2 linked regions of the Persicimonas caeni genome follow. The protein of the gene in region 2 interacts with the protein of the main gene of each other region in a pairwise test. Links are inferred from orthologs where the notes say so. Each region holds a gene or a part of one and is shown on either strand. Other genes may lie near its edges.

Region 1 (7,929 bases), 5.3 Mb from region 2 along the record:
ACGCCCTCGACGCTCGTCTCGTAGTTGCCGTCGACGTGGATGAAGCCGCGATCGTCGGTCTCCAGCCCGATATTCTCCAGGCCCAGACCTTCGGTGTACGGCGAGCGACCCACGGCGACCAGAAGCTTGTCGCCGGTGAGCGTCTCGGTCTTCTCTTCGTCGTCGCGCGGCTGGTAGCTCACCTCGACCTGGCCGTCTTTGACCTCGGCGCCGGTGACCATCGCGTTCATGACGAACTCGAGGCCCTGCTTTTCGAAGATGCGCTTGCCTTTCTTCATCACCTCTTTGTCGGCACGACCGCCCAGAATCTGGGGGAGGTACTCGATGACGGTGACTTTGGCGCCCAGGCGCGACCAGATGGAGCCCATCTCGAGTCCGATGACGCCGGCACCGATCACAATGAGGTGCTCGGGGACTTCGTCGAGCTCGAGGGCCCAGGTCGAATCGAGGATATGCTCGTCGTCGAACTCGATGCCGGGAAGCTGCGAGGGCTTCGAGCCGGTGGCGATCAAGATCTTCTTGGTCTCGAGCGTCTTGGTGTCGCCGTCGTTGAGATCGACCTCGACGGTATTCTTGTCCTTGATGGTCGCGAACCCGTGGATGCCGTCGATCTTGTTCTTGCCGAACAGGAAGTTGACGCCGTTGGCCGAGTCCTCGACGACCTTGCGGCGGCGCGCCTGCATCTTGTCGAGGTCGAGCTCGACCTCGCCCACGTTGATGCCGTGGTCGGCAAGCGCGTGGTTGACCTCGGCGAACCTTTCGCTCGAGTCGAGCAGCGCCTTCGACGGGATGCACCCGACGTTGAGGCAGGTGCCGCCGTAGCTGTCGTACTTCTCCACGCAGGCCACGTTCATGCCGAGTTGAGCAGCACGAATGGCGGCGATATAGCCGCCGGGGCCCGAACCAATGACTACTAGATCGTACATTGTAAAACCTTTTAGATTTCGAGAAGAATCCGCTCCGGATTCTCGATGCACTCTTTGAGACGCACCAGGAACGACACGGCTTCACGTCCGTCGATGATGCGGTGGTCGTAGCTCAGCGCCAGGTACATCACCGGGCGGATGACCACTTCGCCGTCGACGGCGACGGGGCGCTCGACGATGTTGTGCATGCCCAAGATGCCGCTCTGCGGCGGGTTGAGGATGGGCGTGGAGAGCATCGAGCCGTAGATGCCGCCGTTGGTGATCGAGAAGGTGCCACCCTGCAGATCTTCCATCGTCAGGGAGTTGCTCTTCACCTTGCCGACGAGCTCGTTGATGGTCAGCTCGACCTCGGCGAAGCTGAGCTGGTCGGCATTCTTGATGACCGGGACGACCAGGCCTTTCTCGCCGCCGCCGACGGCCACGCCGATATTGTAGTAGTTCTTGTAGACGATCTCGTTGCCGTCGATCTCGGCGTTGACCGCCGGGTAGGCCTTGAGCGCCTCGATGGCCGCTTTGACGAAGAAGCTCATGAAGCCGAGCTTGACGTCGTACTTGTCGAGGAACTTCTGCTTGTACTTCTTGCGAAGCTCCATGACGCCGCTCATGTCGGCCTCTTGGAAGGTCGTCAGCATGGCCGCGTCTTGCTGCGCGGAGACCAGTCGCTTGGCGATGGTCTGGCGAAGCCGGCTCATCTTGACGCGCTCTTCGGTCTGCTGCGTCTCGACCTGCGGGGCGCGGCGCACTTCGACGCCGGCGTCGGCGGGCTTCTTCTTGGCCTTGCCGCCCTCGACGTGGGCGAGGACGTCGCCTTTGAGGATGCGCCCGTCGGGGCCGCTGCCCTCGATGTCGGACGGGTCGAGGTTGTGCTCTTCGACCAGGCGGGCGACCGCCGGGCTCAGGCCCTCGTGAGTCTCGACCGGCTCGGCAGCCTTTTCGGCCGTCTCGGCTTCGGCTTCGACGGTCTCTTCGGCTTCACCGGCGCCTTCGGGAGCCTCGCCGGGCTCGATCTCGGCGATCACTTCGCCGACGGCGACGGCATCATCGATGTCGGCCTTGAGCGCGGTGATGGTCCCCGACACCGGCGACGGCACCGTGATAGTGATTTTGTCGGTCTCCAACTCGACGAGGACCTCGTCCTCGGCGATGTAGTCGCCCTCTTTTTTCTTCCACTCGGCGACGTAGCCTTCGGTGACCGATTCTCCCAGCGACGGGACCTCGACGGTAACGCTCATGGGTTGCCTCTTTGGCTCGCGGTGCGTCGACGCACCGGCTGATTACATCTACTTAATTACAAAGAAATTTGGAGTTGTGCGTGCGACTGCGAATCGCACCCTCACGCAAACCACGGGCAGTCTACGCGCTTAGTGCTAGGTTTCAAGGGGAGAGTGGAGATTTAGGAAGTGGTGGGTTCTTGGCGCCCCCCATCCGCCCTTCGCTTCGCTACGGGCACCTTCCCCCGGGGGAAGGGCTGCCTTAGCTTTTCTGGACCACGTAGCTTTTCGCAGGGGCATCCCTTCCCCTCGGGGAAGGTGCCTCGCGCGTCGTACAGCGCGAGGCGGATGGGGGGCGACGCAAAGCAAGGCTCTCGCCCATTGCTCAGTCGCCGAACGCCTCACGCACCAGGGTCGCCTGCTCGATGTCGTGGGCCTCCGGCGAGCCGGTCGCCGGGCTGGCGCTGGCGCGACGGCCCACGTAGCTGGGCATATGCTCGGGGCCGAGCACGTCGAGCAGCCGCGGGAAGATGTACGTCCAAGCGCCCATATTCTTGGGCTCTTCTTGGACCCAGACCACCTCTTCGCGGTTGGAGAACTTGGCGAGCGCCTCTTCGAGCTTGGCCTCGCGCAGCGGGAAGAGCTGCTCGACGCGCAGAATCGCGGTGTCGAAGTGCTCGTTCTCGGCACGGTAGCTGGCCAGGTCGTAGTAGACCTTGCCCGAGCACAGGATGACGCGCTTGGCCTTCTTCGGGTCGACGCGCTCGTCGGTCTCACCCAAGATCGGCTGGAAGCTACCCTCGCTCAGATCTTCGAGCGTGGAGGTCGCGTCGCGGTGGCGCAGCAGGCTCTTGGGGGTCATGACGATGAGCGGCTTTCGGACCGCGCGCATCATGTGCCGGCGCATCATGTGGAAGTACTGCGCCGGGTTGGTCGGGTTGCACACGAACATGTTGTCTTCGGCGCAAAGCTGCAGGTAGCGCTCCAGACGCGCGCTCGAGTGCTCGGGGCCCTGGCCCTCGTAGCCGTGCGGAAGCAGCATGACCAGACCGCTCAAGCGCTTCCACTTGTCTTCGCCCGAGCTGATGAACTGGTCCATGATCACCTGAGCGCCGTTGGAGAAGTCGCCGAACTGCGCTTCCCAGATCGTCAGGCCGTCGGGGTAGTCGAGGCTGTAGCCGTACTCGAAGCCGACCACGGCCGCCTCCGAGAGCAGGCTGTTGTAGACCTCGAGCTCGCCCTGCTCGTCTTGAAGGTGGCGCGCCGGCCAGTAATCGAGGCCGGTCTCGGCGTCGAAGACCGCCGCGTGGCGGTGGCTGAACGTGCCGCGGATGGCATCTTGGCCGCTCATGCGAATCGAGTGGTTGTCGGTCAGCAACGTGGCGTACGCCAGCGCTTCGCCCATGCCCCAGTCGAGCGGCTTATTGCCGGTGGCCATCTCCTTGCGCGTCTTGAGTAGACGCTTGAGGGTACGGTGGGGCGTAAAGTCGTCGGGGACCTCGGAGAGCAGCGTGCCCAATTCTTCGAGGCGCTCGCGAGCGACGGCGGTCTCGACTTCGGCCGTGGCGTCGACGTCGCCACCCTCGTAGGGCTCCCAGAGCCCGTTCATGGTGTCGACGGTCTTCTTTTTAGGCGAGGTGTGCACCTTCTCGAAGGTCCTGGAGTACATCTCCATGCGCTCGTCCCAGCGCCGGTCGGCCTCCTCTTGGTCGATGACGCCCTCTTCGAGCAGTTCCTGGGTGTACTTCTTGCGCACGGGGGCCAGGCCCTCGATGCGCTGGTACATGACCGGCTGGGTGTAGCGCGGCTCGTCGCCCTCGTTGTGGCCGTACTCGCGGTAGCAGACCAGGTCGATGATGACGTCCTCTTGGAACATCTGGCGGTACTTGGCCGCCAGCTTCATCACGCGCACGCACGCTTCCGGGTCGTCGCCGTTGACGTGGAAGATGGGCACCGACAGCATCTTGGCGACGTCGGTGGCGTAGGTCGTCGAGCGGCCGTCTTTGGGCTCGGTGGTAAAGCCGATCTGGTTGTTGATGACGATGTGGATCGTGCCGCCCACGTTGTAGGCGTCGAGCCGGCTCAGGTTGAGCGACTCGGTCACGATACCCTGGCCGCTGAAGGCGGCGTCGCCGTGCATGAGCACCGGCACGATCTCCTCGCGGGCGAGCGCATCGCCGCGACGGTGCTGCTTGGCGCGGGCGCGGCCCTGGACGACCGGGTTGACGAACTCGAGGTGGCTCGGGTTGAAGCACAACGACAGGTGCAGGTTGCGCCCCGAGGTCGTCTCGAAGTCGCTCGAGTAGCCCATGTGATATTTGACGTCGCTCGAGCCGATATACTCCTCGGGCTCGGGGCTGCGCTCGAACTCCGAGAGCATCGCATCGGCCGGCTTGCCCATGATGTTGTGCAGCACGTTAAGCCGGCCGCGGTGCGCCATGCCGAAGATGATCTCCTCGGCGCCCAGACGGCCCAACTCGTTGAGCATGGCGTCGAGCATCGGGATGAGCGTGTCACCGCCGGTGATCGAGAAGCGCTTGGCACCCACGTACTTCTTGTGCAGGAACGACTCGAAGGAGTCGGCCTCGATGAGGCGCTGCAGGATGCGCTTCTTCTCGTCGGCGCCGTCGATGGACGCGTAGCTATTCTTTTCGATCTGCTCGCGCAGCCAGGAGCGCGACCGAGACACGGGCATGTCCTGGTACTCGACGGCGATCCCGTCGCAGTAGAGCTGCTTGAGGCGCTCGAGCACCTCGCGCAGCGAGCTGGTCTCGTTGGAGCCGAACAGCGGCTCGCAGCGCACGGGCGTGTCGAGATCGCTGTCCGAGAAGCCGTAGGTGGCCGGATCGAGTTCGGGCGGCGCCGGCGGGCGGCTTCGGTCGAGGGGGTCGATCTTGGCGATCAAGTGGCCATGAAGACGGTACGCGCGCACGAGAGCTTCGATACGCGCGGCAAACCCCTCGGTGCGCCCCGGCGCGCCGACGGTGGTGTTGTGCACCTTGTCGACGTAGACCGCCTCGCCGTTCGAGTTGCCGTTGGTCGTGGTCGTGCCCGACCGAAAGATCGTGCGCGGCCGAAACGACGGCTTCTGCTTGGCGGCGCCGCGATCGGCCAGATACTCATCGAACACCGGCTTCCAGCTCGGATCGACCGAGGAGGGGTCGTCCAGGTACTGAGCGTACAACTGTTCGATATAGGTGAGGTTATCGCCTGTAAATTCGGTCTTTTCCGAAGGTTGGTCAGTCACGGCGTCGTGTCTCGTTTGTGGCATTAATGTTGGTACAGCGGTCCACGAATTTTCCCGAACAACATGGCGCATGGTGGGGGCAGGGTCAAGAACATCGGTGAGGAGGATCGTGGGGATGGCTACGTTTACGGTCACGGTTACGGGTCCGGTTACGGTCACGGATTACGGTCACGGTCACGGATTACGGTCACGGTCACGGTCACGGATTACGGTCACGGTCACGGATTACGGTTACGGTCACGGATTACGGTCACGGTCACGGGTCCGGCACCCGGCGACCGGCGACCGGCGGCCGGAAACCGGATCCGGAAACCGGCGACCGGAAACCGGCGACCGGAAACCGGATCCGGAAACCGAAACCGAAACCGTGACCGTGACCGGCGCCCCAGCTTGCGTGTCTTTTGCAAGGCACACGCCTTGCCCAAACACGTGCGGGGCCCGAGACGGACCCCGCGACGACGAGGTGCCAGACACCGTGTTGTGGTCGGCGAACCCGTCCATCGAGGCCCACGAAGTGGGTTGACGGTGAGGTGTCAGTCACCGTGTTGTGCGGCCGTGATCGTCGTCGTGATCGTGATCGGCCGTTTGTCTCGCCGCGAACGACAACCGCCGATCACGACGACGATCACGATCACGGAGCGGTCGACGCGGTGTCAGGCGCCGTGTTGTCGCGTGTCTGAAGCAAGGCACACGCCTTGCGCGAACACGTGCGGGGCCCGAGACGGACCCCGGCGGCCGGGGACGACCGCGCCCCGACCGTCAACGCAGCGCATCAACAAAGATGTGCGGGATGGCGTCGACGAGGTGTCAGGCACCGTGTTGCGGCACGCGGAGCGGCTGCTTGCTGCCCGCGGAGCCCTCGCCGGTGCAGCCCCAAGGCTCTCCTTGGGGTCGGGCGTGCGATTCCTCAACGCCGACCAACCCCTGCTTAGCAAAACAAGTGGGCAAGCCCCGGCTCCGCATCGGCAAATGAGATGTGTGGGATGATCAGACGGTCACGGTCACGGGTTCGGCACCCGGCGACCGGAAACCGGCGACCGGCGACCGGAAACCGAAACCGAAACCGAAACCGTGACCGGCCTCCCCAAAACAGACGATGGGGCCCGAACGCAAAGCTGTTCGGCGCTTCGGATGGTCTGAAAGAAAGGTGTGCGCGCCGACGACAACACCTTCTAGTCGTCACACCGATTGTCACTTCTCGAGTTTCCCCCCCGCCCCGAAACCTTATTACTCGGGAGTGTCCGCGCGATCCGACGCGTTGCACAGATGTCTCGGCGGTGCGCAATGAGGGCAGGGCGCGCAACGTGCTGAATTCCCCCCACTCTATAGCTTGACACCCGTAAATCACGCGTGTTAGTTCCGCCGCGCGTTCTCCGGAGGGCTCGTCGAAGCCTTCTGGCGCAGCGCTAGAGGCTGCATCTTGGTAGTTCTTTTCAAAGCCGAGAGCCGGTGATGTTCAATACAATGGCCACCATTTCCGCCAGTCAAGTCGCCCCTGTGATGGCGGCTGCTGCTATCGATGTCGATGGAACGATCATCGTTCAGATGATCTTGTTCTTCTTCGTGCTTTTCTTCCTGCACTTCGTGCTCTTCCGCCCCTATCTACAGGCGGTCGACGCGCGCGAAGACGGGGTGGAAGGCGCCCGCGAAGAGGCCGCCGAGATGGAGACGCGCGCCGGGCGGGTGATCGAAGAGTACGAAGAGAAGATGCGCCAGGCGCGTCGTGACGCCCAGGACGTGCGCGAGTCGCTTCGCAACCAAGGGATCCAAAAGCAAAACGACATGGTCCAAGAGGTGCGCGAAGAGATTCAGGGCAAGCTCAAAGAGGAGCGCGATCGGATCGCCAAGAAGGTCGATTCGGCTCGATCCGACATCGAGAAGCGCGCCCAGGGCCTGGCCGACGCGATGACCGCCAAGATTCTTCCGAGCTAACGAGCCACCTGTTTGCTAGCAGTCGTGGCTCGCTAGCAGTAGTGGACGCGAGTTTACCAGAGGCTGAACCGATGAAATTTCGAGCCCCAACTCCCGTTAAATTGGCAGTGCTGGCCGGTTGTGCCGTGCTGCTGTTCGCCCAGCCGGCTTTCGCCGCCGCAGGTGGCGGCCACGGCTTCCCGTGGGGAAGCTGGATCGTCAGCATCATCAACCTGCTGATCTTCCTCGGGATCATCTACAAGTTCGGTGGCGAAGGAATCACCAATTTCTTCAAAACCCGCCGCGAGACCCTCATCCATGATCTGGAGGAGGCTCGCAAGCTTCGCGAAGAGGCCGAGGCCCGTCTCGAAGAGTACACCGCGCGGCTCGACGCGCTCGAAGACGAGCGCAAAAAGCTGCTCGAGGAGTACCACGAGCAGGGCGAGCGCGAGAAAAAGCGCATCGTCGAAGAGGCCAAGACGCAGGTCGAGAAGATGCGCGCCGACGCCGAAGTCACCATCGAACAAGAGGTCAAAAAGGCGATCGCCGACCTGGAGCGTCAGGTCGTCGATCTGGCCGTCGGCATGACCGAGACGATGGCCCGCGAGAAGCTCGACGGCGGCACGCAGAAGAC
Region 2 (7,420 bases):
GCTTCATCACCTCTTTTTTGCCGGGCTTGGCCTCGGGCTCGAGCTCGAGCAGCTCGTAGTAAGTGTCTTCGTCGAGGCGCGCGTGCATCTCGTCGATCTTACGACGGACTTCCTCAATATTGTCGGACATGGTCACTCGCTGAACGTGTGAGTCGGCGGTGTATTTGGATATGTAGGATGAACTCCTCCACCAGATTAATACGGGCCCTCCGCAGAAAGCAAGAACGCGAAAACCCCAGTCACCATACGGCGACTGGGGTCTGGCGTGTTCTTAGTAGCTACGGAGGGATTCGAACCCCCGACCTAGCGGATATGAGCCGCTCGCTCTAACCGACTGAGCTACGTAGCCACATCGATGGGCGAAAAATGCTACCTCGCCCTCGGGACGGCGATTTCTAGTCTAACCTCCGGCGGTCGTCAAGCAAAAAACGTAATTCTTGGGAGAATATTTCCCAAAAAGTTTGACACCCACGGTGGATGTCGTACAACCACAGTGCGGCAACGCTAAAGCACACACAGCGCGGGTCCTGGCGCGATCGCGCCAAAAATCCCTTGACCGATCTCGTTCTTTTGGCCAGATTTAGGATAAATGTTTGATCACGAAGAACAATCTAGACCCGACTTTTTTCGCTTCGCCGTCTGCGCGGCTGGCCTCTCCGCGATGGCGGTGGCGTTTACGTCACTGACCGCCGGTGCAGACGAGCGTCCGCAAGATCACGTGCAACGCGCCTACGAGAGCGCCGAACGAGCTGCGGCGACCGAGAGCGCCCTTCGGCGCCTCGATCCGGAAGGCAGCGCCCAGGCCACCGCTGAGGCCAAAGCCAAGGCCAAGCGCATCGCCCAGGCCGCCAAGGCGTTCGAGCCGGTGCCCGTTCGCGTGGTGCCCGAGGACTGGGTCGAAGCCGGCCTCGACATCAGCAAGGCCAAGCGCGAAGGCGACAAGCTCGTGCAGACCCTTCCCAATGGCGGCAAGGTCTATTTGACCATCGAGCCGTCGGTTCAAGACCACATGGAGAAGGTGCTCGAGCAGAAAAATGTGCCCCACGGCGGCGTGGCTCTCGTCGAGCCGGCCACCGGGCGCGTTCTGGCGCTGGTGAGCCACTCCAAAGAAGGGTCTTCGTACGATGAGATCGCCCGGCGCCCGAAGGCGCCGTCGGCGTCGGTCTTCAAGATCGTGACCGCCGCGGCGCTCGTCGAAAGTGCCGGCGTCAGCCCGACCGAGCAGATCTGCTACCACGGTGGTCGCAGCCGCCTTTCGGAGCGCAACATCAAAGGCGACCCGCGTCGCGACCACAAGTGCGCCGATCTGGGAGACGCCCTGGCCTGGTCGATCAACTCGATCATGGCCAAGCTCGCCTACAAAAAGCTCAGTCGTGACGATCTGAGGGTCTGGGCAGAACGATTCGGCTACAACACCGAGATTCCGTTCGAACTGCCCGTCCAAACGAGCAAGGCCGACATCGTCGAAGATCCCATCGAACGAGCGCGCCTCGCCGCCGGGTTCTGGCATACCTACCTGAGCCCGCTTCACGGAGCCCTGATCGCTGCCTCGGTGGCCAACGACGGCGTGATGATGCGCCCCACCCTCATCGACAAGTACGTCGATCCGAGCGGCGAGACGCTCTATGAGTTCGAGCCGCGCGTGTTGCGCCGCGTGATGTCGAAGAAGACGGCGAAAGTGCTGGCCAAGATGCTCGAGGGCACCGCCGAGAAAGGCACGGCGCGCCGCTACTTCGCTCACCGCCGCGCGTTCCCCAACGACGTGACCGTCGCCGGAAAGACCGGCACCCTGTCGAACAAGGACCCCTACCTCGGATTCACGTGGTTCGTGGGCTTCGGCAAGGACAAGAGCGGTCAGCAAGCCGCGGTCGCCGGCCTGGCGTGCAACAAGCCGAAGTGGTGGATCAAAGGGCACTTTGCCGCGAGCGAGACCCTTCGCAAGTACTACGAGATTCTGGACGAGAAGGCGAAGAAGGCCGCCAGCGAGTTGGCGGCGAATTAACTCCACCGCCCTCTCCGGCTTCGTCTACTGTTTGAGCGCCGCTTCCTCTTTGAGGTAGCGGCGCTCGATTTTTTCGAGCTCGGCGCCGACCTCCTCCCATTCGAGCATCAGCTCTTCGAGCCTGCCCTCGACCTCCGCAAACTCCTGATTCAGGCTCGAGGTGAGTTCGCCATCTTCGTACGTCTCGGGCTTGGCGAGCTGCGCCTCAATTTCGCCGTGTCGCTCCTCGACCGTGGCAATCTCCGATTCGATCTTGTCGAGCTTCTTTCGCAGTTCACGCGTCTCGGCGTCGCGTCGCTTGCGGATTTCGGCCGAGCGCTGGCGAATCTCTTTTTTGGTCAGTTGGCGCGAGGCGTCATCGCCGGCGCCGTCGGCGGCGAGCTCTGCTCCTTCGTCGTCGGACGGCACGCGCTGGGCGTGTTTCCAACGGTAATAATCGTAGTCGCCGTCGTACTCGGTGATCTCACCGGCCTCGATATGCGCGACCTTCTCGACGATTTCGTTGAGGAAGTAGCGGTCGTGAGAGACGACGCAAAAGGCTCCCTCGAACTTCTGCAGCGCCTGCTCGAGCATCTGACGAGACGTGATGTCGAGGTGGTTGGTCGGCTCGTCCAAGAGCAGCAACCCCGCGGGTTCCAGGAGCATCTTGGCGAGCGCCAAGCGGCTCTTCTCGCCGCCCGAAAGCACCGAGATCTGTTTTTCGACGTCCGCTTCCGAGAAGTTGAACGCGCCGAGCACGCTTCGGATGCGCGGGAAGGCTTCGGTCGAGGCGGTCGCCTCCATCTCGCCCAAGACGGTGCGGCTCAAATCGAGCTGGTCGACCGAGTGCTGGGCGAAGTACGAAACTTCGACGCGGTGGCCGAGCTCGATCGTGCCCGTGTTGGGCTCGATGGCTCCGGCCAAGAGCTTGAGCATTGTCGACTTGCCTGCGCCGTTGGGCCCGACGAGCGCGAGCTTATCGCCGCGAAATACCGTAAAGTCGAGACCGTCGAAGACGACATTATCGTCGTAGGCCTTGCGCACTCCGTCGAGTGTCGCCACACGTTTGCCGACCCGTGGCGGCTGCGGGAACTCGAAGGAGATATTGGGGGTGTTGTCGGGCGGGACCTCGACGAGCTCGATCTTCTCGAGCATCTTGATCCGGCTCTGCACCTGCGGGGCCTTCGATGCCTTGTAGCGAAACCGATCGATGAACTCTTGGATCTGGGCGATCTCTTTTTCTTGTTGCTCGCGCTCTTTCTGCAAGCGCTCGCGAAGCTCGTCACGCTGCTCGAGGTAGGCGTCGTAGTTACCGACGAAACTACGGACCGTGTTGTTGGCGAGTTCGGCAATCTGGTCGGCCAGCCGGTTCAAGAAGTAGCGATCGTGGCTGATGATGACGATCGTACCGTCGTAATTCTTCAAGTAGCTCTCGAGCCATTCGAGGCTCTCGAGATCGAGGTGGTTGGTGGGCTCGTCGAGCAGCAGCACGTCGGGGCCAGACAGCAGCAGCCGACCGACCAGAGCGCGCATGCGCCAGCCACCGGAGAACTCCTGCATGGGCCGGTCGACCTCATCGTCGCCGAAGCCGAGCCCGGCGGCGATCTGTCGTGCCTTGCCGCGAATCGAGTACCCGCCGCCGCGTCGAAAGCGCTCCTGGAGCTCGCCATAGACGTGGCTCAGCTCTTCGGACTCGGCGCCGTCGGCGGCCTCGAGCTTGATCTCTAGCTCTGCGAGCCGGTCCTCGAGCTCCAGCAACTCCCCTGCCCCTTCGAGAATGACATCGAGGACACTTCCGGTGTGGACCTCGGTGACCTCCTGCGGCAGGTAACCGACGGTGACGTGGCGTGGAATGACCACGCGGCCGCGGTCGGGCTCCTCCTCGCCGCAGATGATGCGAAACAGCGTCGACTTGCCGGCTCCGTTGGCGCCAACCAGTCCGAGGACGGCGTCATCGGGGAGTTTCCACGTGAGCGACTCGAAGAGTTGGTCGCCGCCGTAGGCTTTGGAGATGGAGTCGAGTTGAATCATTGGTGTACCGCTGGTACTTTCGTTCTAACAAATTCCGTACATATCCGGGCGCCGCAGGCATTGAAATGCCGCCATAGCGCCGGGACGAGTGCTCCCATCGATGGTGTCACGATGATCCACCGCTTTTTCGCTGTTGCAGTTTTGATCCTCCTGACCCTGCTCGCACTACCCGCCTTTGCCCAGGATGGCAAGCAAGGGGACAGTTCAGGTGCCAGCGTGGTCATCCTGAAGTTCGAGACCTTCAACGCCGACCAGGCGGTGATGGACGACTTCTATATGGCGCTGCACGAGGCCATTGATGGGCACCCCGAGATGCACGTCAAGCCCGGCGGCGACGTGAGCATCAACGACCTCATTTTGACGCTCGGTTGCGAATCCGCCAATGCCGAATGTCTGGCCGGGCTGAGCGACTTCGTCGAGGGTGACCGCATCGTGTACGGCTCGGTCGAGCGCTCCGAGAACGTCTACCTCTTTAGCCTCAAGATGTTCGACTTCGCCCGGGGCGAATTCGTGCGCGAGGTCAGCGACAAGACGATCGAGGGCAACACCGAGCAGATCAAGCAAGGCGTGCGCGCGGTCATCGAAGGCTTCCTGTACGGCGACGTCGGCAAGCTCGAGGTCGCCGTCAACGGCGCTTCCGACGCCGAGGTCTTCTTCGACGGCGAAAAAGTCGGCCAAGGGCCGACGACGCTGTCGAAACTTCCGCTTGGTGAACATGCCGTCACTGTACGAACGGCTGACGGCCAGAAAAAGTCCAAGAAAGTGATGCTCCACCGCGGCAAGGTCTCGAAAGTGATCTTCGACTTCGAAGGCGCCAAAGCAGTCGAAGCGCCCGGCGCAGTGGCCTCGAACAACTATGCCGTGCCTGGCTGGACCGCAGTCGGCCTCGGCACGGTGGGTCTTGTCGCCGGCGTCCTCGGCACGACCCAAGTCAGCAGCTACGATTCTGAGGCCGAGTCGATGATCTGTGGCGACGCCTTGTGCCCCGCCGCTTCGACCGAGCGCGCCAACAAGCTCCAAGACGACATGGATTCGGCCTACACGATGAGCATCATCGGCTACTCGGTTGCCGCGGTCGGCTTCGCGGCCGGCGGCTACTTGCTCTATGAGACCTACGCCGGCGGCGCCGAGTCCGAGCAACCGTCGACCGACGAGACCGACATCGAGCCGACGGTCAACGTGGGCGCCGACAGCGCTTCGGTCGGCGTGCGCATCGGGTTCTGAACTGCAGCGAAAAAGATAGAAAGAAAAAGAGTAAAAAGAAAAAGAGTAAAAAGAAAAAGAGTAAAAAGAAAAGGCGGCCCGCGACGGGCCGCCTTTTCTCGTTTACGCGATTGCGTGAACCATCAGTCGTTCACCGCGGCGAGGCCGTAGGCTGCGATGGACTTGATGGCCGGGTCCTTGTGGCCCAACAGGCCGCGGAAGGTCGCCTCGAGGTCCTCGGTGGCATACTCGGTGAGCGTCCAAGCGGCGATGTGCTGGATGGCCTTGTTGTCGGACTTGCGCACGAGCTTCTCGAAGAGCGACTTGTCCTTCGGATCGCGCTTTTCGCTGAGTGCCACGACGGCCATACGGCGCACATTGTCCGGGGCGTCCGAGTCGACGACGACCTTGCGGTAGATGTCGAACATCGGCTCGCCGATGCGCCGGGCGGTGCTCATGGCGGCGGCGCGTGTGTTGGTGTCGCCGTTGATGAGCAGATACTCGACGACTTTGTCTCGGGTGTCGGCGTCGAGCTTCTCGATATCGCTCATGAAGCCAGTGGGCGGCTTGCGCAGCGCCTTCTTCATCTGCGACAGGCCCTGCTTGGGCTCGAGCTCCAGCGCGGTCAGGAACGCCTGCCATTTGACGTCGAGATTGCGGTCCTGTTGGACCACCTTGAGGGCTTTGACCCCACCGTCTTGGCCGAGGCGACGAATTCCTTGGACCACGGCGAGCTTGACCTGGGGGTCACGCGCAGTGGTCTGGAAGCGAAGCAGGTTGAGCGAATTCTTGTCGTCGATGCGCGACACGGCCTCGATGACCGCGATCTTGACTTCCCGGTCGCGCTCGCCGCCGATCGCCTTCTTGAGGAAGTTCAGCGCCTCGGCGTCGCCGGTGCGGCCCAGGCCCTTCGCCCCGTAGAGGCGAATGCGCTTGTCGCCATCGAACAGCGCTCGGCCGAGGGTGCTGATGGCCGACTTGTTGCCCGTGCGTGCCAACGCTTTGATGCCGATGAGGCGCTCGTCGTACTTCGTGCTGGAGAACAGCTCCTTGGCCTTTTCGACCATCTCGTCTCCGGCGCCGGTCGCGGCGAGTTGCCAGCCGAGCGCCTTGAGGTCCTTATTCTCCGACTCCATCAAAGGCTTGGCGGCCTTCTCGGAGACGCTAGCGTCATGCTGGAGCAGAAACTCGGCGAGTTCCTTTTTCTGGTCGTCTTCCTTCGCCTTGCCGAGCTTTTCGACGATGTGCGCAACGCCCTTTTTGTTGCCCAGCGTCACCAGGTGGCGCGCTGCCTTGTCGGCGATGGCATCCTCGCGGTCGCCGAGTGCGTCTTCGAGAGCGGCGACCGCCTTTTTGGAGCCCCCGGGACGGTTGGTCAGACCGATGGCCAGCTTGACGCCGTCGGCACGAATCGCCTTGCGGCGGCTGTCGACCATCTTCTGGGCGTAATCGGCGGCTTCGTCACGGGTGGTGAACAAAGCGGCCTCAACCGCGGCCGCTCGCTCTTTGTCGTCGCGGTCGGTCAGGTAATCGCCCAGAAGCTCTTCGTACAGCTCGCCGTGCTGCTGCGCCGCATAGCGCATGACGTCGCGCTTGCGGTTGTCGTCCGCCTTCTTGATGACACGCGCGAGTAGCTTGGCTTCCTGCTTGTCGGGAAGTACGGTCACGATCTCGCTGAGGGTCAGATAGAGCTGAGAGTCGTCCTTGAGTTGGTCGACCAGCTCGTTGTCAGCCCGGCGGTCGCCGGCCATCATCAGCCCCATCGAGGCGGCGATCTTGACTCGCTTGTCCTTCGCCTCTTTGTGCTCTTCGATGGCTTTGCGCGACGCCCGGCCGCCGATGCGGCCCTGGGTCAACAGAGCCGCCTGCTTGGCCTCGGCGTCGTCGACTTTGACGTTGGTGTCGACGTAGCCTTGAAGCTCTTTCTTGAGGTCTTTCGACAGGCGAGCGTCCGCCAGCGCCGGAGCACTGGTCAACGCGACGATTAGTACGGCGAGTAGTTTTTTACGGCCCATGACGCTCGTTCTCTCTCCAAGATTTGGTCAGTATGCCTTCGGCAGCGATCACGCGAAGTAGCTGTCCATGCGCTTGTTGATCTGATCTTCGATTTTGCCCTTCAACGGCTTGGCGAACAGCTTGAGGTTGATGTTGACCACAAGCTCGGTGTCGGTGACTGCGACGTCGCCCTTGAATCCCTTGCCTTTG

Evidence for each region. Proteins that work in one complex are often made in the same cells at the same time.
Region 1: the proteins of FIV42_RS28415 (region 2) and FIV42_RS08600 interact in binary tests that used the Escherichia coli proteins (3 or more experiments, as listed by UniProt). The link is inferred for Persicimonas caeni from one-to-one orthologs.

The regions. Positions count from the first base shown.
Region 1 is NZ_CP041186.1:2,305,327-2,313,255, reverse strand. What follows is about bases 2,323-5,740. They hold FIV42_RS08600 (2-oxoglutarate dehydrogenase E1 component), read right to left. Parts: upstream 5,385-5,740; coding sequence 2,523-5,384; downstream 2,323-2,522. In the rest of the region: lpdA (dihydrolipoyl dehydrogenase), read right to left, coding at 1-926; odhB (2-oxoglutarate dehydrogenase complex dihydrolipoyllysine-residue succinyltransferase), read right to left, coding at 938-2,158; FIV42_RS08590 (ATP synthase F0 subunit B), read left to right, coding at 6,837-7,316; atpF (F0F1 ATP synthase subunit B), read left to right, coding at 7,388-7,929. UniProt on the Escherichia coli protein: E1 component of the 2-oxoglutarate dehydrogenase (OGDH) complex which catalyzes the decarboxylation of 2-oxoglutarate, the first step in the conversion of 2-oxoglutarate to succinyl-CoA and CO(2).
Region 2 is NZ_CP041186.1:7,637,035-7,644,454, forward strand. Bases 1,520-4,428 are described here. They hold FIV42_RS28415 (ABC-F family ATP-binding cassette domain-containing protein), read right to left. Parts: upstream 4,013-4,428; coding sequence 2,027-4,012; downstream 1,520-2,026. Other genes in these bases: FIV42_RS28410 (penicillin-binding transpeptidase domain-containing protein), read left to right, coding at 1,520-2,002; FIV42_RS28420 (PEGA domain-containing protein), read left to right, coding at 4,124-4,428. In the rest of the region: FIV42_RS28400 (J domain-containing protein), read right to left, coding at 1-130; more of FIV42_RS28410, read left to right, coding at 590-1,519; more of FIV42_RS28420, read left to right, coding at 4,429-5,236; FIV42_RS28425 (HEAT repeat domain-containing protein), read right to left, coding at 5,359-7,230; FIV42_RS28430 (polyhydroxyalkanoic acid system family protein), read right to left, coding at 7,279-7,420. UniProt on the Escherichia coli protein: Genetic data indicate it may be involved in ribosome assembly or function.